DNA from 3 places in the Halomonas saccharevitans genome. Region 3 is predicted to be linked to each of the others. Evidence: predicted binding sites of a transcription regulator. Region 3 holds the regulator's gene; each other region holds the start of a gene.
What was found. The regulator FNR, encoded in region 3, switches genes on or off when oxygen is low (the NO sensors DNR and NnrR bind a similar motif). The targets are predictions, from matches to a motif close to TTGATNTANATCAA.
Positions count from the first base shown of each region.

Region 1 (9,628 bases), on a different contig from region 3:
ACATCGTCCCCGGGGAGCTCTATAGGGATGGTCTGCAGCGGGCGCGCTTCCTGCCGGCCATCGACCTGCTCGAGCGTCACTGCGAGGTGGTCAACGTCGACTCGGGCGTCGATTACCGGCTGCGCGTGCTGGAGCGCGCCGAGATCTTCCACGCCCCGCTCGATGCCGAGGCCGAGACGGAGCTCGCCCGCAGCTTTCGCGAGATCGCCGGCCACGAGGGCGAGGAGGGCGCGCCCATCGAGATCAATCACCGCGTGCTGCATACCCGCCGGCTACACGACGACGTGGTGTGGTTCGAGTTCAGCGAGCTATGCGACGGGCCGCGCAGCCAGAACGACTACATCGAACTGGCGCGGGAATTCCACAGCGTGCTGGTCTCCAATGTCACCCGCATGAGCGGGGCCACCGATGATCGCACGCGGCGCTTCATCAACATGGTCGACGAGTTCTACGACCGCGGCGTCAAGCTGCTGATGTCTGCCGAGGTGCCGGCCGAGGAGCTCTATCGCGACGGGCGCCTGGAGTTCGAGTTCCAGCGCACGCTCTCACGCCTGCAGGAGATGCAGTCCCACGATTACCTGGCGCTGCCCCACAAGCCTTGACCCGCAAGCCCTGACGCCCCTTCCCCTCTGGGGCGCGGGTCGTGTAGAATGCGCGCTCGCTCGACCGTTGCGTCGTCCCTCGGGACGGGCAACCAAGAAGAATAGGGACGGTTCGATGCCGGCCATCCGGCAACAGAACCCAATACATCCTAATGGTGATTCACCCATGAAGACGTTCACTGCCAAGCCGCAGTCCGTCCAGCGCGACTGGTTCGTCGTCGACGCTGCGGACAAGACACTCGGTCGTCTGGCCACCGAGATCGCTCGCCGCCTGCGTGGCAAGCACAAGCCGGAATTCACCCCGCATGTCGATACCGGCGACTACATCGTCGTGATCAATGCCGAGAAGGTGAAGGTCACCGGCAACAAGGTCAACGCCAAGACCTACTACCGCCACACCGGTTATCCGGGCGGTCTGCGCTCCATGAATTTCGAGAAGATGATCGCCCACGCACCGGAGCGTGTCATCGAGTCCGCCGTCAAGGGAATGCTGCCGAAGGGTCCCCTGGGTCGTGCCATGTACTCGAAGCTCAAGGTCTACGCCGGCACCGAGCATCCGCACGCTGCCCAGCAGCCGCAAGAACTGAACATCTGAGGGAGTCTTCGCCATGACACAGCAGTATTACGGTACCGGGCGCCGCAAGACCTCTACCGCGCGCGTCTTTCTGAAGCCGGGCACCGGCAAGATCACCGTCAACAGCCGTGAGCTGGACCAGTACTTCGGTCGCGTCACCGGCCGCATGGTGGTTCGTCAGCCCCTCGAGTTGACCGAGACCCTCGGCCAGTTCGACGTCTACGTCACCGTCAAGGGCGGCGGCGGCAGCGCCCAGGCCGGCGCCATTCGTCACGGCATCACCCGTGCCCTGATGGAGTACAACGAGGACTTCCGCGGTCAGCTGCGCGAAGCCGGGTACGTCACGCGTGACGCCCGTAAGGTCGAGCGTAAGAAGATCGGCCTGCGCAAGGCGCGCCGTCGCCCGCAGTTCTCCAAGCGCTGATACGCACGTATTGCCGCTCGAATACGCCCAGGTCCTGCGACCTGGGCGTTTCTTGTTTCGGATCAAGAATTTGTCGCCGGTTTGCTCCGAGGGCAGGGAACCTTTCCTTGTGCGGGGCGACGCGATTTTTTAAGATAGTGCGCATTTGATATCCGTGGTCGCGGGGGATTCACTGCCCGTGATGGAACAGCGGGTAAGTCGATGGGAGAAATCTGAAAATGGCAGATAACGGCGTAAACAAGGGTCGGCGCCGTTTCCTCGTAGGTGCCACCACCGTCGTGGGTGCGGTGGGTGCCGTCGGGGTTGCGGTCCCCTTTGTAGCTTCCTGGCAGCCGAGCGCCAGGGCGAGAGCCGCGGGTGCGCCCGTGCAGGCAGACGTGTCGAAGCTCGAACCCGGGCAGCGCATGACGGTCGAATGGCGTGGCAAGCCGGTGTGGATCCTCAATCGCTCGTCGGAGATGATCGAGCGAACCGAGGCAATCGATCCCTCGGAGCTGGCGGATCCGGACTCCAGTGTGCCGCAGCAGCCGGCCTACGTGGAGGGAACGCTGCGCTCCATCAAGCCTGAGATCGGCGTGCTGATCGGCATCTGCACCCATCTGGGCTGCTCGCCGGTGTTCCGGCCGGAGCCTGGCAGCGTCGACGTCGGAGACTGGCCCGGCGGCTTCTTCTGTCCCTGCCACGGCTCACGCTTCGACCTGGCAGGTCGCGTCTTCGCCAACGTGCCGGCGCCGACCAACCTCGAAGTGCCACCTTACCGCTTCGACAGCGATGTATTGATCACTGTCGGCGAAGATGAGGAGTCTGCCTGATGGGTAATCCTAACAAGGCCAAGGCGGAGCGCGGCTTCATGCGCTGGGTCGACGACCGCTTCCCCGCCACTCAGATGTGGGAAGAACACCTGGCCAAGTACTACGCGCCGAAGAACTTCAACTTCTGGTACTTCTTCGGTTCGCTGGCCCTGCTGGTGCTGGTCAACCAGATCCTGACCGGGGTCTGGCTGACCATGAGCTACAACCCCTCCGCCGAGGGCGCCTTCGCCTCGGTCGAGTACATCATGCGCGACGTGGAATGGGGCTGGCTGATCCGCTACATGCACTCCACCGGCGCCTCGGCCTTCTTCGTCGTGGTCTATCTGCACATGTTCCGCGGCCTGCTCTATGGTTCCTACAAGGCGCCCCGTGAGCTGGTGTGGATCTTCGGCATGACCATCTACCTGGCGCTCATGGCCGAGGCCTTCATGGGCTACCTGCTGCCCTGGGGTCAGATGTCCTACTGGGGTGCCCAGGTCATCATCTCGCTGTTCTCTGCCATTCCGGCCATCGGCCCGGACCTGGCGCAGTGGGTGCGCGGTGACTTCCTGATCTCCGGCATCACCCTGAACCGTTTCTTCGCCCTGCACGTGGTGGCGCTGCCCATCGTGATTCTGGCGCTGGTGGTGCTGCACATCATCGCCCTGCACGAGGTCGGCTCCAACAACCCCGACGGTATCGACATCAAGAAGAAGAAGGACGAGACCAGCAAGCCGCTTGACGGCATTCCCTTCCATCCGTACTACACGGTGAAGGATATCGTCGGCGTGGCGGTGTTCCTGTTCGTCTTCGCGGTGGTGATCTTCTACTTCCCGGAAGGCGGCGGCTACTTCATCGAGAAACCGAACTTCGAGCCGGCCAACCCGCTGAAGACGCCGGACCATATCGCGCCGGTGTGGTACTTCACGCCCTTCTACGCGATGCTGCGGGCGATCACCTTCAGCCTGTTCGGTCTCGACGCCAAGTTCCTGGGGGTCATCGTGATGGGGGGGGCGATCGCCATCCTGTTCGTGCTTCCCTGGCTGGACAAGAGCCCGGTGCGCTCCATGCGTTACAAGGGGTGGATCTCCAAGGTGATGCTGCTGCTGTTCGCCATCAGCTTCGTGATCCTCGGCGTGCTCGGCGTGCTGCCGACCACCGAGACCCGGACCCTGGTCGCCCAGCTGTGCACCGCGCTCTACTTCGCCTTCTTCCTGCTGATGCCGATCTACACCCGGCTGGAGAAGACCAAACCCGTTCCGGAAAGGGTGACTGGCTAATGAAAAAGCAACTGTTCGCACTGCTCTTCGCGCTGGTGCCGATGGTCGGGTTCGCCGCCGGAGGCGGAGGCGTCCACCTGGAGGAGATGAACCCGGACCTCGAGGACAAGGCCTCGCTGCAGAACGGCATGAAGCTCTTCGTGAACTACTGCATGGGCTGCCACTCCATGGAGCACCAGCGCTTCTCGCGGGCGGCTGAGGATCTGGACATGCCCCAGGGGCTGGTCGAGGACAACCTGATCTTCTCGGATGCCCTGAGGTTCAATGATCAGATGCACATCGCCATGGATAGCGGCGATGCCGAGGGCTGGTTCGGGGCGCCGCCGCCGGACCTGACCCTCGAGGCGCGTCTGCGCGGCACGGATTGGATCTATACCTACCTGCTGAGCTTCTACAAGGATCCGGAACGTCCCACCGGGGTCAACAACGCGGTCTTCCCGCTGGTGGCCATGCCCAACGTCCTGGAGCCGCTGCAGGGGGTGCAGGAGAAGGTCTGCGCCGCTAGCGACAAGCCGGTCCCTGGGGCCGAGCTCGATCCGCTGACCGGCAAGTACCAGTCCTGCGAGACGCTGCAGGTGACCAAGCCCGGCCAGATGGAGCCCGAGGAGTTCGAAGAGGCGATCTACGACCTCACCAACTTCATGGCCTATGCCGGCGAGCCTTCCAAGCTGCAGGCTCAGTCACTGGGGCCCAAGGTGCTGATCTTCATCTTCATCTTCGGTGTCATCGGCTACCTGCTCAAGCGTGAGTACTGGCGCGACATTCACTGATCCGCCAGCGACAGTGAACCTCGGGGCGCACGGTCACAGGCCGTGCGCCCCGATGCTTTTTGCCCGATACCGGGCAGCACGATCGGCCTCAAGATGGGGGTGATCGTGTTATCATCCCGGCACGAACTGATGCGAGGATTGTTTCATGGGTGTAGTGGCCAAGCGGTCGTCGATGATCTTCTATTCCGGAGGAGATGATCATTTCAGCCATCGTGTGCGCATCGTGCTCGCCGAAAAGGGTGTCGCCGTGGACATCGTCGAGGTGAGCGACGAGCAGCGTCCCGAGGAGCTTGCCGACCTCAATCCCTACAACAGCGTGCCCACGCTGCTCGACCGCGACCTGGTGCTCTACGAGTCCAAGGTGATGATGGAGTACCTGGACGAGCGCTTCCCGCATCCGCCGCTGTTGCCGGTCTATCCCGTGGCCCGTGCCAAGAGCCGGCTGTGGATGCATCGTATCGAGCGCGAATGGTGCCCGCTGGTCGAGCAGATTCAGAACGGTGCCAAGAAGGACGTGGAGAAGGCCCGCAAGGAGCTGCGCGAGAGCCTCGTCGGCATCTCACCGATCTTCGAGGACATGCCCTTCTTCATGAGCGACGAGTTCACGCTGGTGGACTGCTGTCTGGCGCCGATCCTCTGGCGCCTCCCGGCGCTCGGCATCGAGCTGCCAGAGAAGCAGGTCAAGCCGCTGCTCGGCTATATGGAGCGGGTCTTCGACCGCGATGGCTTCAAGGCGTCTCTCAGTGAGAACGAGCGCGAGATGCGCGCCTGATCTACTCTGCATCCCCCGGCATGCCCGGGGGTCTACCCCAGGAGGGCTAACTATGCACTCGAGCCGTCCCTATATGGCCAGAGCGCTGTACCAGTGGCTGTTGGACAACGAGCTGACGCCCTATATCGTCGTCGACGCCGAGCAGGCGGGCGTCGAGGTGCCGCGCCAGTTCGTTCAGAACGGTCAGATCGTGCTGAACCTCGCGCCGAGCGCCATTCGTGACTTCGCCATGGAGAACGCGGCGGTGAGCTTCTCAGCTCGCTTCGGTGGACAGCCCATGCAAATCATGGTGCCCATGGAGGCGCTGATCGCCATCTACGCCCGCGAGAATGGCGTCGGCATGGTGTTCGGTCACGAGCCGGTGATGCCGGTCGAGGCCGACGAGGCGGAAGACGCGCCTCCCCTCAGTGAGGTGGAAAGCTCGGTCGAGTCTGGTGACGAGGTCGGTGACGAATCGGCCAGCGACGAAGCGTCGCGGCCGCGCAAGGGGCGCCCCTCCCTGCGCGTCGTCAAGTAGGCCGTTCGTCCGTACGCGGCGGACGATCCGTCGGCGCGGGCAGAGCGTCCAGCGAGAGCCAGAACTGAGACACAACGCAAGACGGCAGGCCATGGGCCTGCCGTCTTGCGTTTCACGCCTAGTCATTCGGGGCGTTCAGTCGAGGTAGTCGAAGACCTTGACGATGCGCTGCATGCCGCCCAGGCCCGCGACGGAGCGCACGATGCGCTCGGCCTCGCTGCGGGTGACGATGCCCATCAGGTAGACGCTGTCGTTCTCGGTGATCACCTGGAGGCGTCCCGAGTCGATCTCCTGGTTGGCGACCAGATGAGAGTTGATACGGGTGCGCAGCCAGGTGTCGGCGAGGCGCTGGCTGGCCGGCAGATTGGCGGCGATGGCGAGCTCGTTGTGCACCTCGCGCACGTTGCGTACCGCGCCGGCGACGCGTTCGGCCTTGGCTTTTAGCTCGTCGCTGGGCACCTGGCCGGTCAGCAGCACCACGCCGTTGAAGCTGTCGACGTTGATGCGGGCATCACTCAGTCGGGCATCGGTGCGGCCGAGGTTGTGGGCGACCTTGGTCTCTATGCTCTGATCTTCGACCTGCGTACCGAAGGTGCGCTCACCGTAGTTCTCGTCGATGGTGCCGGAATTGGTGACGCCGGTCACGGTGGTGCAGCCGGCAAGCCCGAGGGCCAGGCTGAGCAGCAGGGGCGTCAGCAGGGAGGTCTTGGTCATGGGGTTACTCGCTCGTGCCGAAGAGTTGCTCGTCGATAAGATCGCAGAGGCAGTGGATGGCCAGCAGGTGGACCTCCTGGATGCGCGCCGTAGAGGTCGCCGGTACGCGGATCTCGCAATCGTCCTGGCCCAGCAGCGAGGCCATGTCGCCGCCATCGCGGCCGGTCAGGGCGATCACCGTCATGTCGCGGTCATGAGCAGCCTGGATGGCCTGGATGACGTTGGCGGAGTTGCCGCTGGTGGAGATCGCCAGCAGGACATCGCCGGGCTGGCCCAGGGCGCGAATCTGCTTGGAGAAGATCTCGTTGTAGCTGTAGTCGTTGGCGATGGAGGTCAGCGTCGAGGTGTCGGTGGTCAGGGCCAGGGCCGGCAGGCTGGGGCGCTCGCGTTCGAAGCGATTGAGCAGCTCAGAGGAGAAGTGCTGGCTGTCGCCGGCGCTGCCGCCGTTGCCGCAGGCCAGGATCTTGCCCTCGTTGACCAGGCACTGGACCATCATCTGGCTGGCGACCTCGATGAAGGGGGGGAGCACTTCGCTGGCGTAGGTCTTGGTGTCGATGCTGGCGTTGAAGTGGCCGAGTATGCGCTGCTGGAAATCCATGCGGGTTCCGGGTCCTTTGGCAAAGTGGCTTGACCGGTCAGGGGGCTTCGAAGGCGTTCGCGACCCAGTCGATCTCGAGGTCGGGCGGCGTGCCGGTCACGGCCAGCACGTCGAAGCGGCAGGCACATGATAGCCGGTTGCGCTGGAGATAAAAACGCGCCGCCTTGATCAGGCGGCGCTGCTTGGTGGGGGTGATGGTCTCGAGCGGGTGGCCGTGACGGCTGTCGGCGCGGTGGCGAACCTCGACGAATACCAGCACTTCGCCGTCGCGCATCACCAGGTCGATCTCGCCGCCCTTGGCATGTTGGTTGCTGGCCTCGAGAGCTAGCCCGCGGTCGACAAGCCAGCGGGCGGCGAGTCGCTCGATGGCGCCGCCGCGGGCGCGGGCGTCACGGGGTCCGGTCATCGCCTAGCACGCCAGGGCTCAGCACGGGTTGGGGCACGCCGTCAACGAAGCGGGCCCAGGGCAGGCGGCGCTGGATGCGGCCGTCGGCTTGCGCGCTCAGGGTCCCCGTGGCGCCGAACAGTTCGGTGCCGCCGATCGCCTGCAGCTGTGGCATGCGCAGGGCCAGCTCATAGGCATCCACGCCCATGGCCATCAGGCGAAACATCGTCGAATCGGACTCGTCGCGCAGCTCGCGGTAGCTGGCGAGGAAGGGCAGGGCCTCCACGCCGCCCACCGCTGCATCGGGAATCTGCCAGGGGATGTCGGCGAACATCACGTCGTTCAGGTCGGCGTCCAGGCGTGGCTGGCGTCGGCCTTCGAAGAGGTGCGAGGTGGCGTAGATCGGCAGGTCGCCGCTGTAGGCGTAGTCCAGGTTGGGTGGCACCTGGCGGGCGTAGTCCGGCAGTGCCAGCAGGAACAGCATATCGGGTTTGGGGTTCGTGGCCGCTCGTTTGGCGCTTTCGGTAGCCGGCGCCTGCGGGCTGTAGTGGACGGCGTTGGCGATGTCGCCGCCCAGGTCTTGCCAGCTGTCCGTGAAGGCATCGCCCACGCGGCGTCCCCAGCCGTTATTCGGGACCAGCAGCGAGGCCAGGCGATGGCCGTCGCCGTAGGCGCGCTGCGCGGCCTGGCGCGCCTCGTCCTCGGCGGACAGGCCATACTGGAAGAGTCCCTTGGCCCTGTTGCGCTCGCTGCGACCATAGTTGAGCGCGAGGGTCGGCATCGATACCCGCTCGCGCTGCTCGAGTCGGCTGACGACGTCCTTGTCCAGCGGGCCGATCACCACCTGGGCACCGAGGGCGGAAGCCTCCTGATACAAGGCTTCCATGTTGCCGCTGCTGCTGTCGATGAAGCTAAGCTGGGCGCCGCTGTCGACGCCCGCCAGATGGTGGGTGCGGATGCCCTGGCGGGTCGCCTCGGCAATGCTCGAAAGGGGGCCGGACTCCGGCAGCAGCACGGCGATATGATCCACTCGCTGCCCGCGCAGCTCGCTCAAGGCGGTGATCTCGGCGGGCAGGCGCCGCGCCGCCGGATGGCCGCGGTAGCGCTCGCGCCAGTCGTCCAGGCGCGCGAACAGACGCTGTATGTCGCTGCCGGTGGAGCGCACTAGCTCGGTTAGGGCGATCCAGCCGTCAGTCAGGTCGTCGCCGTCGTCGCGCAGCGCGCCGAGCTCGCGACGATCCAGCCGGGAGAGCTGTGCCCAGATCGGATCGTTGAGGTTTTCGCGCTCGGTCTCGGCCTGGACCCGGAGCAGCGCCCGGGCGGCGGCGAGGGGTTCGTCTGCCTCGCCAAGCGCCAGGCCGAGGCGTTCGCGCAGGGTCAGCGAGGCTTCGTGGGGCAGCTCGATCTCATCGAGAAGCTGCCCGGCCTGGATGACCGCCCAGGGGTCGCCTTCGGTCTCGCCCAGCTCGGAGAGCAGCAGGGCCCAGCGCACACGGGCCTGGCGTTTCAGGCGGCTGTCGTCGATCTGCTTGGCGACTTCCAGCGCCTGGGTGCGATTGCCCCGGCGTGCTAGGATATCGGCCGCTTCCAGGCGCGACGCGGCTGCCTGCTCGGGGGTCTGCTGTGCGGCCTGCTCGAGCAGGCGCTCGGGATCGACGTCGGGCTGTCGCTCGATGATGCCCGGCTGGAAACTGCAGCCCGCGAGGAGCAGCGCGGTCAGCGCAACGGCCAGCGGGCCGCGTAACGAGATCTTCATGATTCCTTCCCTTGTTTCCATGATCCAGAACATCCCACCAGAGCATCGAGGAGTCGAGATGTCCGATACGCCTGCCGGTTCATTGTACGTGGTCGCCACGCCGATTGGGAATCTGGACGACCTGAGCCCGAGGGCCGCCCGGGTGCTCGGCGAGGTGGCGCTGATTGCCGCCGAGGATACCCGTCACAGCGGCCGATTGCTGCGCCACCTGGGGCTGTCGCGCCCGATGCTTTCGCTGCACGAGCACAATGAGGCCGCGCGAGTCGACACCCTGGACGCCCGGCTCGCGGCTGGCGAGGACGTCGCCCTGATCTCCGATGCCGGCACGCCGCTGATCAGCGATCCGGGGTTCGTGCTGGTGCGCGAGCTCCGGGCGCGGGGGCGCCGTATCGTCCCGCTGCCGGGGCCCTGTGCTCTGGTCGCGGCCCTCTGTGCGGCGGGGCTG
Region 1 is NZ_JAVXUR010000005.1:86,523-96,150, forward strand. Features, by position in the region: gene zapE (cell division protein ZapE) at 1-602, shown strand, start outside; gene rplM (50S ribosomal protein L13) at 769-1,197, shown strand; gene rpsI (30S ribosomal protein S9) at 1,211-1,600, shown strand; gene petA (ubiquinol-cytochrome c reductase iron-sulfur subunit) at 1,819-2,412, shown strand; gene RSO68_RS13005 (cytochrome b) at 2,412-3,671, shown strand; gene RSO68_RS13010 (cytochrome c1) at 3,671-4,441, shown strand; gene sspA (stringent starvation protein SspA) at 4,587-5,213, shown strand; gene RSO68_RS13020 (ClpXP protease specificity-enhancing factor) at 5,266-5,730, shown strand; gene RSO68_RS13025 (BON domain-containing protein) at 5,866-6,444, opposite strand; gene RSO68_RS13030 (phosphoheptose isomerase) at 6,449-7,042, opposite strand; gene RSO68_RS13035 (YraN family protein) at 7,080-7,448, opposite strand; gene RSO68_RS13040 (penicillin-binding protein activator) at 7,432-9,183, opposite strand; gene rsmI (16S rRNA (cytidine(1402)-2'-O)-methyltransferase) at 9,242-9,628, shown strand, end outside.
Region 1: a site for FNR is predicted at 1,653-1,666, ahead of petA (ubiquinol-cytochrome c reductase iron-sulfur subunit). Genes of this name have one in related genera too.

Region 2 (9,628 bases), on a different contig from region 3:
CACCACCAGGCCAAGGCGCTTGATCAGCCCCTCGGCCTGCCAGCGATGCGCGCAGGCCATCGCCTCCTCCTCGGCGAGCCCGGCCTGCTCGGCCAGGGTCTGCCAGGGGCGCGACGTGAGCGGCAGGCCTCGCTCGAGCAGCGCGCGCAGGCGACGATGGGCCGCCGGCTCGTCGAGCGAGGGGGCGGCCTCGAGGGACAGCGGGGTCACGGATCTCATGTGCGCTCCAGTTCAGCCCAGGGAATGGGAAACGCCAGGTCGATATGGAAGCTCTCGAGCATCGGCAGGCGCAGGATCGGCACGCCCAGGCGCGCCTCGAGGGTGTCGAGGCGCGCGTCGAGCGCGGATGCGTCGGGGGCGGTCATCACGAACCAGAGGTTGTAGTCGTGCTCCCTTGCGTAGTTGTGGTTGACGCCGGGGGCGGCGTTGATGAGCTCTGCGAAGGCATCGCGCTCGGCCTCGGGCACGGCCACGGCGGCGAGCAGGCTGGCGCCGGCTCGGGCATGGTCGAAGACCGGCCCCACGCGGCTCAGTACGCCCCGCGCCTGCAGGCGTTCCAGGCGCGCGATCACCTCGTCCTCGGCGGCGCCCAGGCGCTCGGCGATCCGCGCGAAGGGCCGGGGGCAGACCGGCAGGCCGCGCTGATAGCTGTCGATCAGGCGACGGTCCAGCGCATCGAGATCTTGAACGTGGCAAGGTTGGGGTCGGCAATGCATCGGCACAGCTCACTCAAGGCGGGGGAAGGCGGGCGGACCCCGAAGGGCCCGCCGCCGTGTCCCGCTCGGCTCAGTAGATGTCTTTCTGGGTGTTGATCACGTTGAACTTGCCGGTCGGGGTGACCAGACGCTCGTCCTTGATCACGTGCTTCAGCTCGCGGGTCTCGTCATCCACGATCACCAGCGCGGACGTCTCTTCCATGGTATTCCAGACGGAGAACCACACCTCGTCACCGGCCTGGTTGTACTCAGGCTGCACGACCCGCTTGACGCCCTCGCCCACGTCGGCCCACTCGGCGATCGGCAGTACCTCATAGCCGGCCTCGAGGTCGTTGATGTCGAAGACCGCCACGCTCTGGCTGGGCCCTTCGCCCGGGTTGAGGGCGGTATCGACGTAGAGGTTGTCAGACTCCGGATGGGTCTTGATGAACAGCGAACCGCCGCCCTGGCCTTCCAGGGTGCGCACCACCTTCCAGGCGTTGTCGGGGTGCCCTTCCGGGTCGGTGCCGATCAGCGAGATGGTGTTGTCGCCCAGGTGGCTGGTGGCCCATACCGGCCCATGCTCGGCATCGACGAAGTTGGCGCCGCGACCCGGATGGGGAATCTTGCCCACATCGACGATCTCTTCGAGCTCACGCTCGAGCGCGTCGATGACCACGATCTGGTTGGACTCGTTGGCCGCGGTAAGGAAGTAGCGGCCGGAGGCGTCCCAGCCACCGTCGTGCAGGAAGCGCGAGGTCTCGATCTCGACGGTAGAGAGCGCCTCCAGGTCCTCATAGTTGACGAGCTGGACCTTGCCGGTTTCCTTGACGTTGACGATGAACTCGGGGTGCTGGTGCGACCCCACGATAGCCGCCACGCGAGGCTCCGGATGGTACTCCTGGGTATCGACGGTCATGCCGCGGGTGCTGACGATCCTATTCGGCTCCAGGGTCTGACCGTCCATGATCACGTACTGCGGCGGCCAGTAGGCACCGGCAATCGCATATTGATCTTCATATCCCTTGTACTTGGAGGTTTCGACGGAGCGTGCCTCCATGCCGATCTTGATGGTGGCCACGATGCTCGGCTCCTCCATCCACAGATCGACCATGTCCACCTTGGCATCACGACCGATGACGAAGATGTAGCGCCCGGAGGCGGACATCCGCGAGATGTGCACCGCATAGCCGGTCTCGAGAATCTTGACGATCTCTTTGGAGCCGCCGTCGATCAGCGCGATCTGGCCGGCGTCACGCAGGGTGACCGAGAACAGATTATCGAGGTTGAGATCGTTCATCTGTTCGGTGGGGCGGTCCTCGGGGGCGACCAGGACCTCCCAGGTATCCATCATCTCGGGCATGCCGAACTCCGGCGGCACCGGCGGCTCGTGCATGATGTACTTGGCCATCAGCTCGACCTCATCATCGGAGAGATCGCCCGAGGTGCCCCAGTTGGGCATCCCGGCCGGTGAGCCGTAGGTGATGAAGGCCTTGAGGTAATCGAGGCCGCGCTCCTGGGTGATGTCGGTGGTCAGCGGCTTGCCGGTGGCTCCCTTGCGCAGCACACCGTGGCAGCCGGCACACCGCTGGAAGTAGATTTCCTTGGCCTGCTCGAACTCGGCCTCGGTCAGGTCCGGCGCCCCTGGGGTCCGCACCGATTTGGCGGAACCCGGATCCACGGCGGACTCGGTGCCCTGATAGGCGCTCTTGGCCTCGTCGACATCCTTGTGGCCATCCTGAGCCTGGGCCGTCGTGATACCCAGGGCGACGGTGGTCACCGCTACCGCCAGGGGCTTTAGATACCAGTCTTTCTTCATCATCGTTCCACCTCTGTCATGATCCTTGGATGCGCTGTCGTCAGGCCATGGCGCTGTCGTTATTCGACGGACGGCCAGCCGACGCGAACGCATGGTCGATGACCCTCCTGGCCCTGAGCGTGGTCCATTAACGCGTATAATTCATGCATCTTTAACGATTCCCGCCTCGCTTTCCCCGCCGTTATTGACCTGCGTCAACGGCCATCGGCCCCTACCTCCAAAGAGGCGTTGCGAGCCGTCGCGCGTCGTGCTTGATGTAGACGATGAGGCGCGCCTTGACCGTCGTCATGGCGCGACGCCCCGAGAGCCGCGAGACTGGCGAGGGCCCCGCTGGAGGGTGTCCTGTCGACAGAAAGGTGCCCTGAACGAGGAGCCCTGCCCGAGGAGATGCCATGCCCCTGCCCGCCCCCCGTCTTCTGCTGCTGGCCCTCTGCTGGCTGCCGGCCGCGGCGCTCGCCGATAGCGCACTCTCACCAGCGCGACAGGCCGAGCTCGAGACGCTGCTCTATCAGGACTGCGGCTCCTGTCACGGCATGACCCTGCGCGGAGGGCTGGGACCGCCCCTGCCGCAATCGCGCATGAACGCCTATGATCGCGACGGCCTGGCCGCGCTGATCCTCCACGGCGTGCCCGGCACCGCCATGCCCGGCTGGGCGGGACTGCTCAGCGAGCAGGAGGCCCGCTGGCTCGCCGATCACCTGCAGCACGACACCCCCCTGGATGAGTGAACGTTCGCCGCCCCGGCTCTCGACTCGGCCCTCGACACGACAAGGAATCGCCATGATGCTCTCTGGACTGCGCACGCCCCTGATCGCTCTCGGCCTGGCCGCCCTGCTGGCCGGCTGCCAGGCCACCCCGCCGCTCGAGCCGCGCGGCACCGGGGATCTCGGGGTGGTGGTGGAGCGCGCCACCGGCAGCCTGGCGGTGGTGGACACCAGCGCGCGGCGGATTCTCGGGCGCGTCGAGGGGCTCGGGGACCTGTCCCACGCCTCGGTGAAGTTCTCCCGCGACGCCCGCTACGCCTTCGTCTTCGGCCGCGACGGCGGGCTCAGCCGGGTCGACCTGCTCAGCGGCGAGATCACCCATCGGGTGATGCAGTCCGGCAACAGCATCGGCGGCGCCATCTCCCAGGACGGCTCGCTGGTGGCGGTGGCCAACTACGAGCCGGGCGGGGTGCGGCTCTTCGACAGCGAGACCCTCGAACCGGTGGCCGAGATTCCGGCCACCTATCGCAACGCCCAGGGCGAGACCGTGCGCTCCAAGGTGGTGGGGCTGGTGGACGCGCCGGGCAACCGCTTCGTCTACAGCCTGTTCGAGGCGGGCGAGATCGCCATGATCGACATGAACGGCGAGGCGCCCAAGGTGACGCGCTTCCCCGATATCGGCGAGGCGCCCTACGACGCCCTGATCGGCGCCAACGGGCGCTACTACATCGCCGGGCTGTTCGGCGAAGACGGCCTGGCGCTGCTGGACCTGTGGCACGTCGAGGAGGGCGTCACGCGTATCCTGCCCGACTACGGCCGCGGCGAGGCGCGCCTGCCGGTCTACAAGATGCCGCACCTGGAGGGCTGGGCGATGGCCGGCGACGAGGCCTGGCTGCCGGCGGTGGGGCGCCACGAGGTGCTCCTCGCCGACACCGACGACTGGTCGCTTGAGGAGCGCATCCCCGTCCACGGCCAGCCGATCTTCGTGATGAGCCGCCCCGACGAGCGCCAGGTGTGGGTCAACTTCGCCCACCCCGACAACGACGTGGTGCAGGTAATCGATACCGAGACGCGAGAGGTTATCCGCACCCTCTCCCCGGGCGAGGCGGTGCTGCACATGGAGTTCACTCCCAAGGGCGAACACGCCTGGGTCTCGGCCCGCGACAGCGACCGGATCACCGTCTACGACACCCGCACCTTCGAGGTGCTGGCGACGCTTGATAGCGAATCGCCTAGCGGCATCTTCTTCACCGACCGGGCCCACCGTATCGGGTTATAAGCGCGCGCCAGGACGAGCAGCGGGCGGCGCCGCTCGCCCTGCGACATTTCGCGTCAGCCCAGCGGGGTATCGGCGGCGATCTTAAAGATGTATTTTATTTGCATCTTAAAAGACACCCCCTGACCGGAGCCCTGCCATGCTGACGCCAGACCAGGAACGCCTGATCGCCGCCACCGCCCCCGTGGTGGCCGAACACCTCGACGCCATCACCCAATGCTTCTACCCGCTGATGTTCTCGCGCTATCCCGAGGTGAAGCCGCTGTTCAACGAGACTCACCAGCGCGACGGCGACCAGCCCCGGGCGCTGGCCGGCGCGGTGCTCGCCTACGTGCAGCTGCGCCAGGATCCCCAGCAGGCGCGGGGCGCGATGGGCACCATCGTCGGCAAGCACGTCGCCCTCGGCATCCAGCCCGACCAGTACCCCATCGTCGGCGAGTGCCTGATGGCCGCCATCGGCGAGGTGCTCGGCGAGGCGGTGACGCCGGAGATCGCCGCGGCCTGGAGCGCCCTCTACGAGGAGCTCGCCGGCCTGCTGATCGAGCTGGAGGACCATCGCTACCACGAGTTCGCAAAGTGCCCCGGCGGCTGGCGCGGCACGCGGCGCTTTCGCATCGCCGACATCCGCCGCGAGAGCGCGGTGATCCGCTCCTTCGTGCTGGAGCCCGAGGACGGCGGCCCGGTGGCCGATCACGCGCCGGGCCAGTTCATCGGCGTGCGGCTGACCCTCGACGGCGAGCCGGTCTATCGCCACTACAGCCTCTCGGACGTGCCCAACGGCCGCGCCTATCGGGTCTCGATCAAGCGCGAGCCCGAGGGCCGGGCGAGCCGGCACTTCCATGACGCGATGAGCATCGGCGACACCCTGGAGCTGCTGCCGCCCGCCGGCGAGCTGACCCTGAAGGGCGGTGACGAGCCGCTGCTGCTGGCCTCCGGCGGCGTCGGCCAGACCCCGCTGCTGCCCATGGCGCGCCACGCCCTGGCCGCGGGGCGCCGGGTGATCTACCTGCACGCCGCCCTGGACGCCGAGCACCACGCCTTCCGTGACGAGATAGCGGCGCTGGCCGCCGAGCATCCGCAGCGGCTGCGCGCCGTGAGCGTCCACGAGCGCGGCGCCGACGCCGATCATATCGGGCGCATCGACCGCGAGCTGCTGGCCCGCCTGCTGCCGGAAGGCGCCCGCTGCTACTTCGTCGGCCCCCAGGGCTTCATGACCGCCGTGGACCGGGCGCTGGCCTCGCTCGGCGTGCCCGACGAGCGCCGCCACTACGAGCACTTCGGCCCCTCGCGCCCCCTCGACGTCGCCTGACGGTCGCCCAAACGCCCAGCCCCACCACCAGAACGCCCCGGTCATGCCGGGGCGTTCTGGTCTCGGGACGTCGAGACGGCGTCAGACATCGCGACCGGTGCCGCGGTCGTAATGGAACGTCATGAAGACGATGCCCGGCGTCATCACCAGCCGCCAGGCCAGCTCGACGTCGTCATCGAAGGCCACGTCGAAGGCGCGCACCGTGTCGATCAGGCTCTCGAGCCAGAGGGCGTAGAGCGCCGGGGGGATATCCCGATGCGCCCGGTCGTGGCTGATCGCCACCTGCTGCAGGTAGTAGTCGGCGTGGCTCGAGGCGTAGAACGCCAGCAGGTGATAGAAGGCCTTCTTGAGCATCGCCTGCTGGCGCGCCATATTGGTGTGACGAAACTTCTCGGCGACCTGGGGCGAGGCGGCGAGGAAGCGCTCGTAGAAGGCCACGAAGAACGCCCGCCCCTCGACCTCGCGGTCGAGCACCCGCACGTAGCTCTCATCGAAGAGGCGTTCGATATCCATGGCCACCCCGCATGGTGTAAGGGCCTGATCACAGCCTAGGTCAGGCGCGCGCGCACGCCATGGCCGGGGGATCGTTCGGTGGTCAGGGCATGACCTGGATCACGCCGACCGCGAATGCCCGCCCGGCATGACGCCCGTCAAGGGCGGCGCCGGGAGGGTCGACTAGCATGGCCGGGTTTTCATCGAGAGGAGTCGTGCCATGGAGCTCGTCTGCCCCGCCGGCAACCTGCCCGCCCTGAAGCGCGCCGTGAACGAGGGCGCCGATGCCGTCTACTTCGGCTTCCAGAACACCACCAACGCGCGCCAGTTCGCCGGGCTCAACTTCACCGACAAGCGCGCCGGAGAGGGTATCGACTACGCCCACGCCCGCGGCAAGCGGGTGTTCTGCGCCATCAACACCTACCCGCAGCCGGACGGCTGGGCGATGTGGACCCGCGCCGTGGACCAGGCCGCCGAGCTCGGCGTCGACGCCCTGATCATGGCCGACATGGGGCTGCTCGACTACGCCGCCCGGCGCCATCCCGGCCTCGACCGCCACCTCTCGGTGCAGGGCTCGGCGACCAGCCATGAGGCGCTGCGCTTCTATCACGAGCAGTTCGGCATCAAGCGCGCCGTGCTGCCCCGGGTGCTCTCGATCACCCAGGTCCGCGACCTGGCGAAGCAGAGCCCGGTGGAGCTCGAGGTGTTCGCCTTCGGCAGCCTGTGCATCATGGCCGAGGGGCGCTGCTATCTCTCCTCGTACCTCACCGGCGAGTCGCCCAACACCCGCGGCGTCTGCTCGCCGGCGGCCCACGTGCGCTGGGAGGAGACGCCCCAGGGCCTGGAGTCGCGCCTGAACGGCGTGCTGATCGACCGCTACGCCGAGGGCGAGCGGGCCGGCTACCCGACCCTCTGCAAGGGGCGCTTCGCGGTGGGCGGCGAGACCTATCACGCCATCGAGGAGCCCACCAGCCTCAACACTCTGGAGCTGCTGCCGGAGCTCAAGGAGCTGGGCATCAGCGCGGTGAAGATCGAGGGCCGCCAGCGCAGCCCCGCCTACGTCTCGAAGGTCGCCGGCATCTGGCGCCAGGCCCTGGACCGGGTCGAGCGCGCGCCCGGGCACTTCCGCGCGGATCCCGCCTGGATGGCCGGCCTCGGCGAGCTCTCCGAGGGCGCCACCACCACCCTGGGCGCCTACGAGCGGCGCTGGAAATAGGAGGCTGCATGACCGCCACGACCCTGGAACTGAGCCTGGGCCCGGTGCTCTTCTACTGGACCCGCGAGGACTACGCCGACTTCTACCGCGCGGCCGCCGACTGGCCCGTCGAGACCGTCACCCTGGGCGAGTCCGTTTGTTCGCGGCGCCGCGACATGAAGCTCGACGACTGGCTGGGGATCGGCCGCGAGCTGGCCCAGAGCGGCAAGCGGGTGGTGCTGGCGAGCCAGACCCTGATCGAGTCCGAGGCCGACCTGCGCGACCTGCGCAAGCTCTGCGACAACGGCGAGTTCACGGTCGAGGCCAACGACCAGAGCGCGGTGCAGCGCCTCGCCGCCGCCGGACTGCCCTTCGTCGCCGGGGCCGCGCTGAACCTCTACAACCCGGCCTCGCTCGCCGTGCTGGCGCGGGCCGGCATGCAGAGCTGGCAGGCGCCAGTGGAAATGTCCCGGGACGATCTGACCCGGCTGCTGGCCGACTGCCGCGAGCAGGGGCTCGAGGCGCCCTGCGAGGTCTTCGCCTACGGCCACCTGCCGCTGGCCTGGTCGTCGCGCTGCTTCACCGCGCGGCGCCACCAGAAGCCCAAGGATCGCTGCCAGTTCGTCTGCCAGCAGTATCCCGAGGGCCTCGCCCTGCGCACTCAAGAGGCGTCGCGGGAGGTGTTCACGCTGAACGGCATCCAGACTCTTTCCGGCGCCTGCCAGGACCTGCGCCATGAGCTGCCGACCATGGCCGAGATGGGCGTGGCAAGCGCCCGGCTGAGCCCACGCGCCGAGGGCATGGCCGAGGTGGTCGCGGCCTTCGATGCGGCCCGGCGCGGCGCGCTGCCCGCCCCCGACCCGCTGGCGCTGGTGGAGGCCGAGGTCTGCGACGGCTACTGGTACGGCCGCCCCGGCATGGACAACACCCGCGGCGTGAGCGCGCCGTGAACGAGCAGGGCCGGGGTCGGCACGGCGCCGGCGACATCCGCCTGCCGGTGGCGAGCCTGACCGCGCTGAGCACGACGGACTTCCCCGGTCGGCGCGCCGCGGTGATCCATCTCCAGGGCTGCCCGCTGCAGTGCGGCTACTGCGAGGTCAGCGAGATGGCCACGCCCCGCCGCGGCGATCCCGCCGAATGGCCGGCGATGCACGCCTTCCTGACGGCCCGGGCCGAGTGGCTCGACGCCGTGGTGTTCAGCGGCGGCGAGCCCACCCTGCATGCCGATCTGCCGCGCGCCGTGGAGCAGGCCCGCGCGCTGGGGCTGGCCGTGGGGCTGCACACCGCCGGCCCCTACCCGGAGCGCCTGGCCGAGCTGCTGCCGCAACTCGACTGGGTGGCCCTGGACGTCAAGGGCCGCGGGCGCGACCTCGACCGGATCTGCGGGCGTCGCGGCATCTGGCAGCCGCTGGCCCGCAGCCTCTCGCTGCTGCTGGAGGGCGCGACGCCCTTCGAGTGTCGCACCACGGTGCACTGGCGGGACTTCGCCCTGGACGACCTGGAGCGCCTGACGATGACCCTGGCCGACTGCGGCGTGCGCCACTACGCCCTGCAGCTGGCGCGCCTCGAACGCTGCCGCGACCCCGACTACTGCCTCCCGGTGGCCGGCGCCCCGCCCCGGGAGGCCCTGGCGGCGCTGGTGCGCCGGCTCGCCCCCCACTTCGCGCGGCTCGACCTGCGTTCGTGACGCCCCGATATTCCTGAGCCTCTCGTCCTGAGCGGCTGCCCGACCCTCGATAGGGCGCCGCGTCCGACGGCGTCTCCCCCTGCTCCTACTCTTGCCCGCCACGCGCCCCGAGCGCGGCTTTTGCTGACCTGGATCATGTCTCTCGCCGGCCCGAGCGATTAGCCTTCACATACCATATGTAGTGCTCAGGATCTATTTCAATGGCACATATAGACAAGACCACACCCCCTCCCCGTCGCGACAGGGCGCGTGTCGATGTCGCCAGCACCGTCGACGAATACCTGCAACGCGCCGACTGGCGCGTCCATGCCAACGCCAATCAGGGCTACTCCCTGGGCGGCCTGATCCTCAACGTCTCCGGCAAGCTGATCGCCAACTACTGGCTCGACGAGATCTATCCCGAAGCGGTCGGACGAGCCCATCGCGTGGGCGACCTGCATATCCACGATCT
Region 2 is NZ_JAVXUR010000002.1:397,874-407,501, reverse strand. Features, by position in the region: gene ahbB (siroheme decarboxylase subunit beta) at 1-219, opposite strand, end outside; gene RSO68_RS07340 (Lrp/AsnC family transcriptional regulator) at 216-716, opposite strand; gene RSO68_RS07335 (cytochrome D1 domain-containing protein) at 787-2,517, opposite strand; gene RSO68_RS07330 (c-type cytochrome) at 2,907-3,242, shown strand; gene RSO68_RS07325 (cytochrome D1 domain-containing protein) at 3,295-4,497, shown strand; gene RSO68_RS07320 (globin domain-containing protein) at 4,634-5,803, shown strand; gene RSO68_RS07315 (globin) at 5,885-6,316, opposite strand; gene ubiU (ubiquinone anaerobic biosynthesis protein UbiU) at 6,516-7,511, shown strand; gene RSO68_RS07305 (U32 family peptidase) at 7,520-8,440, shown strand; gene RSO68_RS07300 (anaerobic ribonucleoside-triphosphate reductase activating protein) at 8,437-9,177, shown strand; partial or broken gene RSO68_RS07295 (ribonucleoside triphosphate reductase) at 9,378-9,628, shown strand, end outside.
Region 2: a site for FNR is predicted at 6,406-6,419, ahead of ubiU (ubiquinone anaerobic biosynthesis protein UbiU). Genes of this name have one in related genera too.

Region 3 (9,628 bases):
GGCAGCGAAAACATCGAGAACGTGACCCAGCACGTGCTCTCGCTCTCCGGCAACGCCGAGGATGCCGAGCGGGCCGAACAGGGCGCCAGCGTGTTCGCCTCGGTGTGCGCCGCCTGCCACATGCCCGACGGCACCGGCAACCAGGCGCTGGGCGCGCCCAACCTGACCGACGATGCCTGGCTCTACCAGGCGCCGGGGCAGTCGCTCGCCGACTCGGTACGCCAGACCCTGCGTAACGGCCGCAACGGCCACATGCCGGCACAGGCCGCCTACATCGGTGAGGACAAGGTCCACCTCGTCGCCGCCTACGTCTACGGCCTGAGCCGCGAGGACTGAGCCTGCGATCGATGACGGCATGCAAAGGGTGCGGCCTCCGGTCGCACCCTTTCTCGTTATGCGGCCACGCCGATACAATGTTGATTGTCCGCAGCGGGTTACCCCCGACGGCCCTCCCCTCCTTGCCAGCCACGAGCCTGCCATGAGCGAGAAGATCCCGACCCACGACGTCACCCCGGATCCGGTGCAGCAGCACGCGCCGAACGAGGCGGTCACCCAGCACATGTACCAAAGCCGGCGACATATCTATGTCCGCGAGATCAAGGGCTTCTTCCAGCGCCTGCGCCGCGGATCCAACTGGGCCCTGATGCTGGCCTTCTTCCTGCTTCCCTGGGTGCCCTGGGGCGACCGCCCGGCCATCTGGTTCGACCTCCCCGGCCGGGAATTTCACATCTTCTCGGCGACCTTCTATCCTCAGGAGTTCATGCTGCTCTCGTGGCTCTTGATCATCTGCGCCTTCGGCCTGTTCTTCATCACGGTGTTCGCCGGGCGCGTCTGGTGCGGCTACACCTGTCCCCAGAGCGTCTGGACCTTCCTGTTCATCTGGGTCGAGCATCGCCTGGAGGGCTCGCGCAACCGCCGCATCAAGCTCGACAAGCAGTCCATGACCCGCGACAAGCTGTGGCGCAAGGGCGCCAAGCACGCCATCTGGCTGCTGATAGCCCTGGCCACGGGCCTCACCTTCGTCGGCTACTTCACGCCGATCCGCGACCTGGTCGTGGAGCTACCGACCCTCGAGGCCCACGGCTGGTCCTACTTCTGGGTCGGCTTCTTCCTGGTCTTCACCTACCTCAACGCCGGCTGGCTGCGCGAGCAGGTGTGCATCTACATGTGCCCCTACGCCCGCTTCCAGTCGGTGATGTTCGACCGCGACACCCTGATCGTCTCCTACGACGCCGCCCGCGGCGAGCCCCGCGGCCCGCGCAAGAAGACGCTAAGTCACGAGCAGGCGCAAGCTGCCGGCCACGGCGACTGCATCGACTGCGACCTCTGCGTGCAGGTCTGCCCCACCGGCATCGACATCCGCGACGGCCTGCAGTACGAGTGCATTACCTGCGCGGCCTGCATCGATGCCTGCGACAGCGTGATGGACAAGATGGGTTATCCCCGCGGCCTGATCCGCTACACCACGGAGAACGCCCTGGAGGGCAAGCCGACGCATATCCTGCGCCCGCGCCTGATGGGCTATCTCGCCGCCCTGCTGGTGATGATCGGCGTCTTCGCCTGGGCGGTGGCCGATCGCACGCCGCTGGACTTCGACGTCGAGCGCGAGCGCAACCAGCTGTTCCAGACGACTCAGGACGGCCGCATCAGCAACGTCTACACCCTGATCGTACGTAACCTCGACGATCGGCCGCACAGCTACCGCCTGGAGGCCTCCGGCCTGCCCGGCCTGACCCTGGATACCCACGAGATCAGCGTGCCGGCCAGCGAATCGCGTCAGCTGGTGATCCAGGCCAGCGTACCGCCCGAGTCCATCGACCGGCCCAGCGCCGAGATCATCCTGCGCCTGGAGGCCACGGACGCCGACATCGCCATCGAACGTGACAGCCGTTTCCTAGGAGAGACCCGCTGATGAGTGCGGAACCCGAGAGCATCCCCCCCTGGTACAAGCAGTTCTGGCCGTGGTTCTTGATCGGCCTGCTGGCCTCGTCGGTAACCTTCAGCATCACCTACCTGGTGCTGTCGATTCACTTCTACGACGGTACGGTGGAGCAGGACTACTACAAGCAGGGGCTGGCCATCAACGAACAGCTGGCCAAGCAGGAGCACGCTCGCCAACTGGGCCTCGAGGCGGTCATGCGCGCCGACCCGCGCACCGGCGACATCGTCATCGACCTGGCGGGTGAGCGCCAGCCGGAGCGGCTCTACCTCGATCTGATCTTTCCCACCGAGAGCAGCCGCGATCGCTCGATGGTGCTGGAGCACGTGCGCGACGGGCGCTACGTGACGTCGATCGATCAGACGCTTGAATATCGCTGGTACCTGCACCTGCAACCGGCCGAGGGCCGGGACGCCGAGTGGCGCCTGACCGGCGAGGCGCACTTCCCGACGGAAGGCGAGATCTCGCTCTCTCCCGGCATCTAGATGACCGCGACCGCGACATCCTCCCCGACGACCGAGGCCCCCGGCTGTTACCACTGTGGCAACCGGGTGCCCGCGGGCGCACCCTGGTCGATCACCCTGGACGACGAACGCCGGCCGCTGTGCTGTCCCGGCTGCGAGGCCGTGGCCCACGCCATCGTCGACGGGGGCCTTGCGAGCTACTACCGCTTTCGCACCGAGCTGCCCGAGCGGCCGGACGATCGCCAGGCGGTCAAGGCCGAGACCTGGGCGGTGTTCGATGACCCCGGCCTGCAGGCACGCTTCGTGCATCCCGACGGCGAGGGCGGCGGAGTGCACGCCACTCTGGCCGTGGACGGCATCACCTGCGCGGCCTGCGCCTGGCTGATCGAGCACCGCCTCAACGCCCTTCCCGGCATCGAGGCCAGCGCCGTCAACCTCTCCCACCATCGCCTGCGCGTCAGCTGGGATCCCGAGCGGGTAGCGCTGTCGCGGATCCTCGCCGAGATGGCCGCCATCGGCTATCCGGCACAGCCCTACGAGCCCGATGCGGCCCAGAGCCGGCTGCAGCACGAGGAGCGCATGAACGTGCGCCGACTGATCGTCGCCGCGGTGGCGATGATGCAGGTGCTGATGTTCTCGATCCCTATCTATGTGGCCGACCCCGGCGATCTCAGCGCCGACTTCGATGCCCTCTTCCACTGGCTCTCCTTCGCGCTGGCCACCCCGGTGGTGCTCTTCTCGGCGCAGCCCTTCTTCACCAATGCCCTGCGTGACCTGAAGACCCGCACCCTGGGCATGGACGTGCCGGTATCGCTGGCCATCGGTGGCGCCTACCTGGCCAGCGGCTATGCGGTGGTGGTCGGGCATGGCGACGTCTATTTCGATTCGGTGGCGATGTTCACCTTCTTCCTGCTGTTCGGCCGCTATGTCGAGGTGCGCGCCCGGCGCCGCAGCGGCCACAGCGGCAACGCCCTCGCAGGCGTATTGCCCCTCTCGGCGATCCGCCTCACCGAGGACGGGGAGGAGCGCATCCTACCCTCCAGCGAGCTCGCCGCGGGCGACCGGGTACTGATCAAGCCCGGCCACGGCGTGCCGGCCGACGGCGTGATCGAGAGCGGCGAGTCGAGCCTCGACGAATCGATGCTCACCGGCGAGTACCTGCCGGTGACTCGACGGATCGGCGATCGCGTCACCGGCGGCAGCCAGAACATCGAGAGCCCGCTGACGGTGCGCGTCACCCATGCCGGCCGCGATGCGCGGGTCGCCGGCATCGTCGACCTCACCGATCGCGCCTTCGCCAGCCGGCCGCGCATCGCCCAGCTGGCGGCGCGCATGGCCCACCACTTCGTGCTGCAGGTGCTGCTGATCTCCGTCGGCGTGGCCGTCGCCTGGTGGTTCATCGATGCCGACCGCATGCTCTGGGTCACCCTGTCGGTGCTGGTGGTGACCTGCCCCTGCGCCCTGGCGCTGGCCACCCCCACGGCCCTGACCGCCGGCCACGGCCGGCTGCACCGACGCGGCGTGCTGATCACCCGCGCCGACGCCCTGGAAGCGCTGTCGCAGCTGGACCGGGTGATCTTCGACAAGACCGGCACCCTGACCAGTGGCGAGATGAGCCTGGTGGAGACTCGCCCGGTCGGCGACACCCTCGACGAAGCGCGCGCGCGTGCCCTGGCGGCCGCCCTGGAGGCCCAGTCCGAGCACCCCATCGCCCGCGCCTTCCGCCCCTTCCGCGAGGCCGACATCAGCGCCGACGAGGTGCTCAGCCGCCCCGGCCGGGGCCTGGAGGGCCACATCGACGGGCGCCGTTGGCGCCTCGGCACCCCCGCCTTCGCCGCGCCCGAGGCAACGCCCGAGGCCCCCGGTGAGGGCCAGTGGCTGCTGCTGGCCGAGGACGGCACACCACGCGCCTGGTTCGCCCTCCACGACCAGCTTCGCGAAGATGCTCGAGAGACCGTCGAGGCCCTGAAGGCGCGCGGCCTCGCGGTGGAGCTGCTCTCCGGCGATACCGAATCGGCGGTGGCGGCCATGGCCGGACGCCTGGGTATCGCGACCTGGCAGGCGGCGGCCTCCCCGGAAGACAAGCTGGCACGCATCCAGGCACTGCAGGCCGACGGTGAGCGGGTGGCCATGGTGGGCGACGGCATCAACGACGTGCCGGTGTTGGCCGGGGCCGACGTGGCCATCGCCATGAACGGCGCCACCGACCTCGCCCGCACCCGCGCCGACGCCGTCTTGCTGGGCCCTCGGCTGGGGCGTATCGTCGAGGCCATCGCGACCAGCCGTGCCACCCGGCGGATCATCCGCCAGAACCTGGCCTGGTCGCTGATCTACAACGTCTCGGCGCTGCCCCTGGCGGCAATGGGCTTCGTGCCCCCCTGGCTCGCCGCCATCGGCATGTCGGCGAGCTCGCTGGTCGTCGTCGGCAACGCCCTGCGCCTGACCCGCACCGGGCCTGAACGGCCCACCGGCACCGACTCCCCCAGGCTGGTAAACGCATGAGCATTCTCTACCTGTTGATCCCCCTCTCGCTGATCCTGCTGGGACTGGCGGTCTGGGCCTTCTTCTGGGCCGTCAAGCACGACCAGTTCGAGGACCTCGAGGGTCCCGCCTACCGCATCCTCTTCGACGAGGACGAAAACGACCGCCCGCGCGCCCCATCGGACGGCGATGCCGGCGCCGACGCGCCCCGGGACGAGGATCGCCGCAACTGATGGACCCCACCGGACTCGACCTTCCCCCGCTGGCGGCGGCCTTCGTCTTCGGCCTGCTCGGCGGCGCCCACTGCATCGGCATGTGCGGCGGCATCATGAGCGCCCTGACCTTCGCCGTGCCGCCCAGCATGAGAAGCCCGGCCCGACTCTCGGGGCTGCTGCTCGGCTACAATCTAGGGCGCATCACGAGCTACATGATGGCCGGCGCCCTGGTGGCGGGGCTCGGTACGCTGATCGCCCTGAGTCCCCAGGCACGCCTGGTGCTGCAGGGCCTGGCCGCGGTAATGCTGATCCTGATGGCGCTTTACATCGCCGACTGGTGGAAGGGGCTACTCAAGGTCGAAGCGGTCGGCAGGCGCCTGTGGCGCCACCTCGAGCCCGTGGGGCGGCGGCTGATGCCGGTGGTCCGGGTGCCCCAGGCGTTCGCCCTGGGCGCCGTCTGGGGCTGGCTGCCGTGCGGCCTGGTCTACTCGATGCTCGCCTGGAGCCTGGCCATCGCCGATCCCTGGCGGGGCGCGACCCTGATGGGCGCCTTCGGCCTCGGCACCCTGCCGGCCCTGCTGGCCACCGGCCTCGCCGCGCGCCAGCTCGGCGCCCTGATTCGCCATCCGGCCACCCGCACGCTGTCCGCGCTGTCGATCATCGCCTTCGCCCTCTGGCAGCTGTGGACGCTGCTGCCCGGGGCGACGATGCACTGACGACTCCGCCGATCGCGGCTTCGCTTGACGCAGCTCAACGCGGCAAAACTGGCGCCTCGCTAGCATAAAGGCATGTTTCCCTCCGGAGGGCCGACCATGCCCCCTCGCGCGTCAACCGCACCCGCTAGCGACGCCCCCTTCGCGGCGGCTTCGCCGGCTCCCGCCTATGGCTTCTACCCCACGCCCCAGGCGATGGGCGACGGCATTGGCGCCGAGGACTACCGCCAGGCACTCGAGCACAGCAACGCCGCGGCGCGTCCGCTGTCGCTCTACGTGCATCTGCCCTTCTGCCAGCAGGCCTGCTACCACTGCACCCGTCGGCCGGTCACCACCTCGGACACCCGACTGACCGAGGCCTATCTCACTCGACTCGACCGCGAGATGGTGCTGACCAGTCGCCATCTGGACGCTCGCCGGGAGGTCCGCTCCCTGCAGTGGGGCGGCGGTACGCCGACCTTCCTGACCCTGAACCAGATGGGCGACCTGATCGATCGGCTGGATGCCCGCTTCCGGCTGGCCGGCGATCGCGACCGGGAGTACCTCATCGAGATCGACCCCCGGGAGGCCGACGTCTTCACCCTGCGTCATCTCGAGGCCCTGGGCTTCAACCGACTGAGCCTCGAGGTGCTCGACCTGGATCCCGAGGTCCAGCGGGCGATCAATCGCCAGCAGGGCCGCGGCCTGACCGAACAGCTGCTCGACGAGGCGGACCGGCTGGGCTTCAACTCCGTGAACCTGAACCTGATTCTCGGCCTGCCCCGCCAGACCCTTGGCGGCTTCGTCGCCACGCTCGATCAGGTCATCGCCATGGCACCGTCGCGGCTGTCGCTGTTTCAGTACCAGCACCACCCCGAGCGCTTTCCCCACCAGCGCCAGATCCGCCCCGAGGACCTGCCCGCCCCGCTGGAGGTCCAGGGAATGCTGCAGGCGGCCATCGAGCGGCTCGCCGCCGCGGGCTACGTGCATCTCGGCCACGACCGCTTCGTGCGCGGCGACGACCGCCTGGCCAGGGCCCTCGTGACCGGGCGAGACCGCCACGACCTGGTGGGCCTGGGCGTCACGGCCGTCTCCCGCCTGGAGGACCTGCACGTTCGCAACCCGCAGAAGCTTGAGGACTACGAGGCCGCCCTCGAGCGGGGGGAGCTGCCCACCGCCGTCGGCCATCGGCTGAGCCTGGACGATCGGCTGCGAAGCGCTGCCATCGAGAGGCTGATGTGCGATCTCCATCTCGACCTGGCGGAGCTCGGCGCGGCCTTCGGCCTGGACGCCGAGGCCCATCTCGCCGGACCGCTGGCGCGCCTGGCCCGCGCCGAGTCGCAGGGCCTGATCGCGTGCCGGGGCGCACAGTGGCGCGTGACGCCCACCGGTCGCCTGCTGATCCGTCAGCTGGCGGCGGCCTTCGACGCCTACCCCGCCGCGTCCTGAATGCCAGGCCCTGAATGCCACGCCCCGAATGCCAAGTTCAGCGACGAGGTGTTAAGCGGTGCTTTGCCGGTGGGCGACTATCCCCCATAATGAGCACTGAGCCATCATCCATGGAGGAGAGCATGCCCGACCCCGCAACCGGCAGGCGCCGCGCACTGCTGAACGAGACTCGCTGCCAGACCTGCAGCCTGAGCTCGCTCTGCCTGCCGCTGGCGCTCGAAGTGCAGGACATGGATCAGTTTGAGGCCATCATCCGCCGCCGACCGCCGTTGAAGAAGGGCGAGGCACTGTTCCGCCAGGGCACTCACTTCACCAGCGTCTTCGCGGTGCGCTCGGGCAGCCTCAAGCAGGTGACCACCGAGGGCAGCGGCGAGGACCAGCTGACCAACTTCTACCTGCCCAGCGAACTGGTGGGCCTCGACGGCATCGACGAGGAGCGCTATCCAGGCACGGTGGTGGCCCTTGAGACCACCACGGTCTGCGAGATCCCCTTCGATCGCCTCGACGCCCTCTCCGAATCCCTGCCGGAGCTGCGCGGCCAGCTCTACCGCAGCATGAGCAAGGAGATGCGTGACGATCGCCGCATGATGCGCCTGCTGTCGCGCAAGACCGCCGACCAGCGCCTGGCGACCTTCTTCACCAGCCTCTCCGACCGCTTCCGGCGGCGTGGCTACTCGCCCTACAGCTTCCGGCTGTCCATGTCGCGGGCCGACATCGGCAACTACCTGGGGCTCGCGGTGGAGACCGTCAGCCGCATCCTGAGTCGCTTCCAGTCCCAGGGCCTGGTGGCCGTGTCCGGCCGCGAAGTGAACATCCTCGACCTGGAATCGCTGATCGAGGTGGCCGAACAGGAAGGCTGCCGCTAGCAGCGCCAAGCAGCAGGTTGACCAAGCCGCTACGAATCAGTCACTAACAAGGAACCCCATCGGAGCTCGTCTCCGATGGGGTTCCTTGTTTTAAGACTGCCGCCCTTCAGTGAGCCGCTCGGCGCTATCAGATTGGCCGCTCAGAGCTCGTTGTGCAGCGCGATGCGGTCGGCATTGAGGCGCGCCTGCTTCTCCTCGAGGCCCGCGAAATCGAAGAGCTCGCGGTCGGCCAGCTGGGAGGGCGCCACGTTGGTGACCGCCTTGAACATGCTCTCGAGCCGCCCCGGATGCGACGCCTCCCACTCGGCCAGCATCTCCTTGACCACCTGGCGCTGCAGGTTCGGCTGGGAGCCGCAGAGGTTGCAGGGAATGATCGGGAATTCCATGCGCCGGGCGAACTCGGCGATGTCGGCCTCCCGGCAGTAGGCGAGCGGACGAATGACCATGTTGCGGCCGTCGTCGGAGAGCAGCTTGGGCGGCATCGCCTTGAGGCTGCCGCCGAAGAACATGTTGAGAAACAGCGTCTCGAGGATATCCTCGCGATGGTGGCCCAGCGCCACCTTGGTGGCACCGATCTCCTCGGCGAAGCCGTAAAGCGAGCCGCGCCGCAGCCGCGAGCAGAGCGCGCAGGTGGTCTTGCCCTCGGGCGTTTTCTCCTTGACCACCGAGTAGGTATCGCGCTCGAGGATGTGGTACTCGACGTCGAGCCTGTCCAGGTACTCGGGAAGCACGTGCTCGGGGAAGCCGGGCTGCTTCTGGTCCAGGTTGACCGCCACCAGGGAGAAGTTCACCGGCGCGTTGCGCTGCAGGTTGCGCAGGATCTCCAGCAGGGTGTAGCTGTCCTTGCCGCCGGAGAGGCAGACCATCACCCGGTCTCCCTCATGAATCATCCCGTAATCGATGATGGCGTTGCCCACCTGGCGACGCAGCCGCTTCTGCAGCTTGTTGAAGGCGCGCTTTTCCGAGGCGTCGAGCTCGTAGGGAGGCGTCGCGGGGTCGGCGACGGGCCGCGGGGCGGTGTCGCGGGGATCGAACATCAGGGCGTCTGGCATGGTATCGGCGCTGCCTGGGCGGCTGGAAAATGGCGGGCGCTATCCTACCATTCTCGCCGCCGACAGGCGACGCGGGGCCGCCCGTATCGAAGCGATCAATAGACACGCGGCGATCAGCAGAAACGTTCAATCTCGGGCGGGCTGCGGGTCAGGCGCAGGTGGATCAGCGCCGTGGTCACGGCGTCACCGAGCGCCGTGTGCCGCCCCATCACCGGCACCCCCAGGCGCTCGGCCACCTGCTCGAAGCGCGGCCGGGTAACGAGTTCGGGATGGCTGCGACGCAGCCGGCGATAGTAGGCCTGAGCCACGTCGATGCAGGCGTTGGGCAGGTCGAACCCGAAGCGCGGCCGAAGGTAGCGGTTGAGCAGCGTCAGGTCGTCGTCCAGGCGCCAGCCGATCAGCGGGCGATTGCCGACAAAGTCCAGGAACTGTGCCAGCGCCTCGTCGATGCCGGCCCCCTCCGCCAGGTC
Region 3 is NZ_JAVXUR010000004.1:323,106-332,733, reverse strand. Features, by position in the region: gene ccoP (cytochrome-c oxidase, cbb3-type subunit III) at 1-336, shown strand, start outside; gene ccoG (cytochrome c oxidase accessory protein CcoG) at 479-1,912, shown strand; gene RSO68_RS11965 (FixH family protein) at 1,912-2,424, shown strand; gene RSO68_RS11960 (heavy metal translocating P-type ATPase) at 2,425-4,905, shown strand; gene ccoS (cbb3-type cytochrome oxidase assembly protein CcoS) at 4,902-5,117, shown strand; gene RSO68_RS11950 (sulfite exporter TauE/SafE family protein) at 5,117-5,815, shown strand; gene hemN (oxygen-independent coproporphyrinogen III oxidase) at 5,912-7,240, shown strand; gene fnr (fumarate/nitrate reduction transcriptional regulator Fnr) at 7,363-8,106, shown strand; gene ttcA (tRNA 2-thiocytidine(32) synthetase TtcA) at 8,247-9,158, opposite strand; gene RSO68_RS11930 (3'-5' exonuclease) at 9,272-9,628, opposite strand, start outside.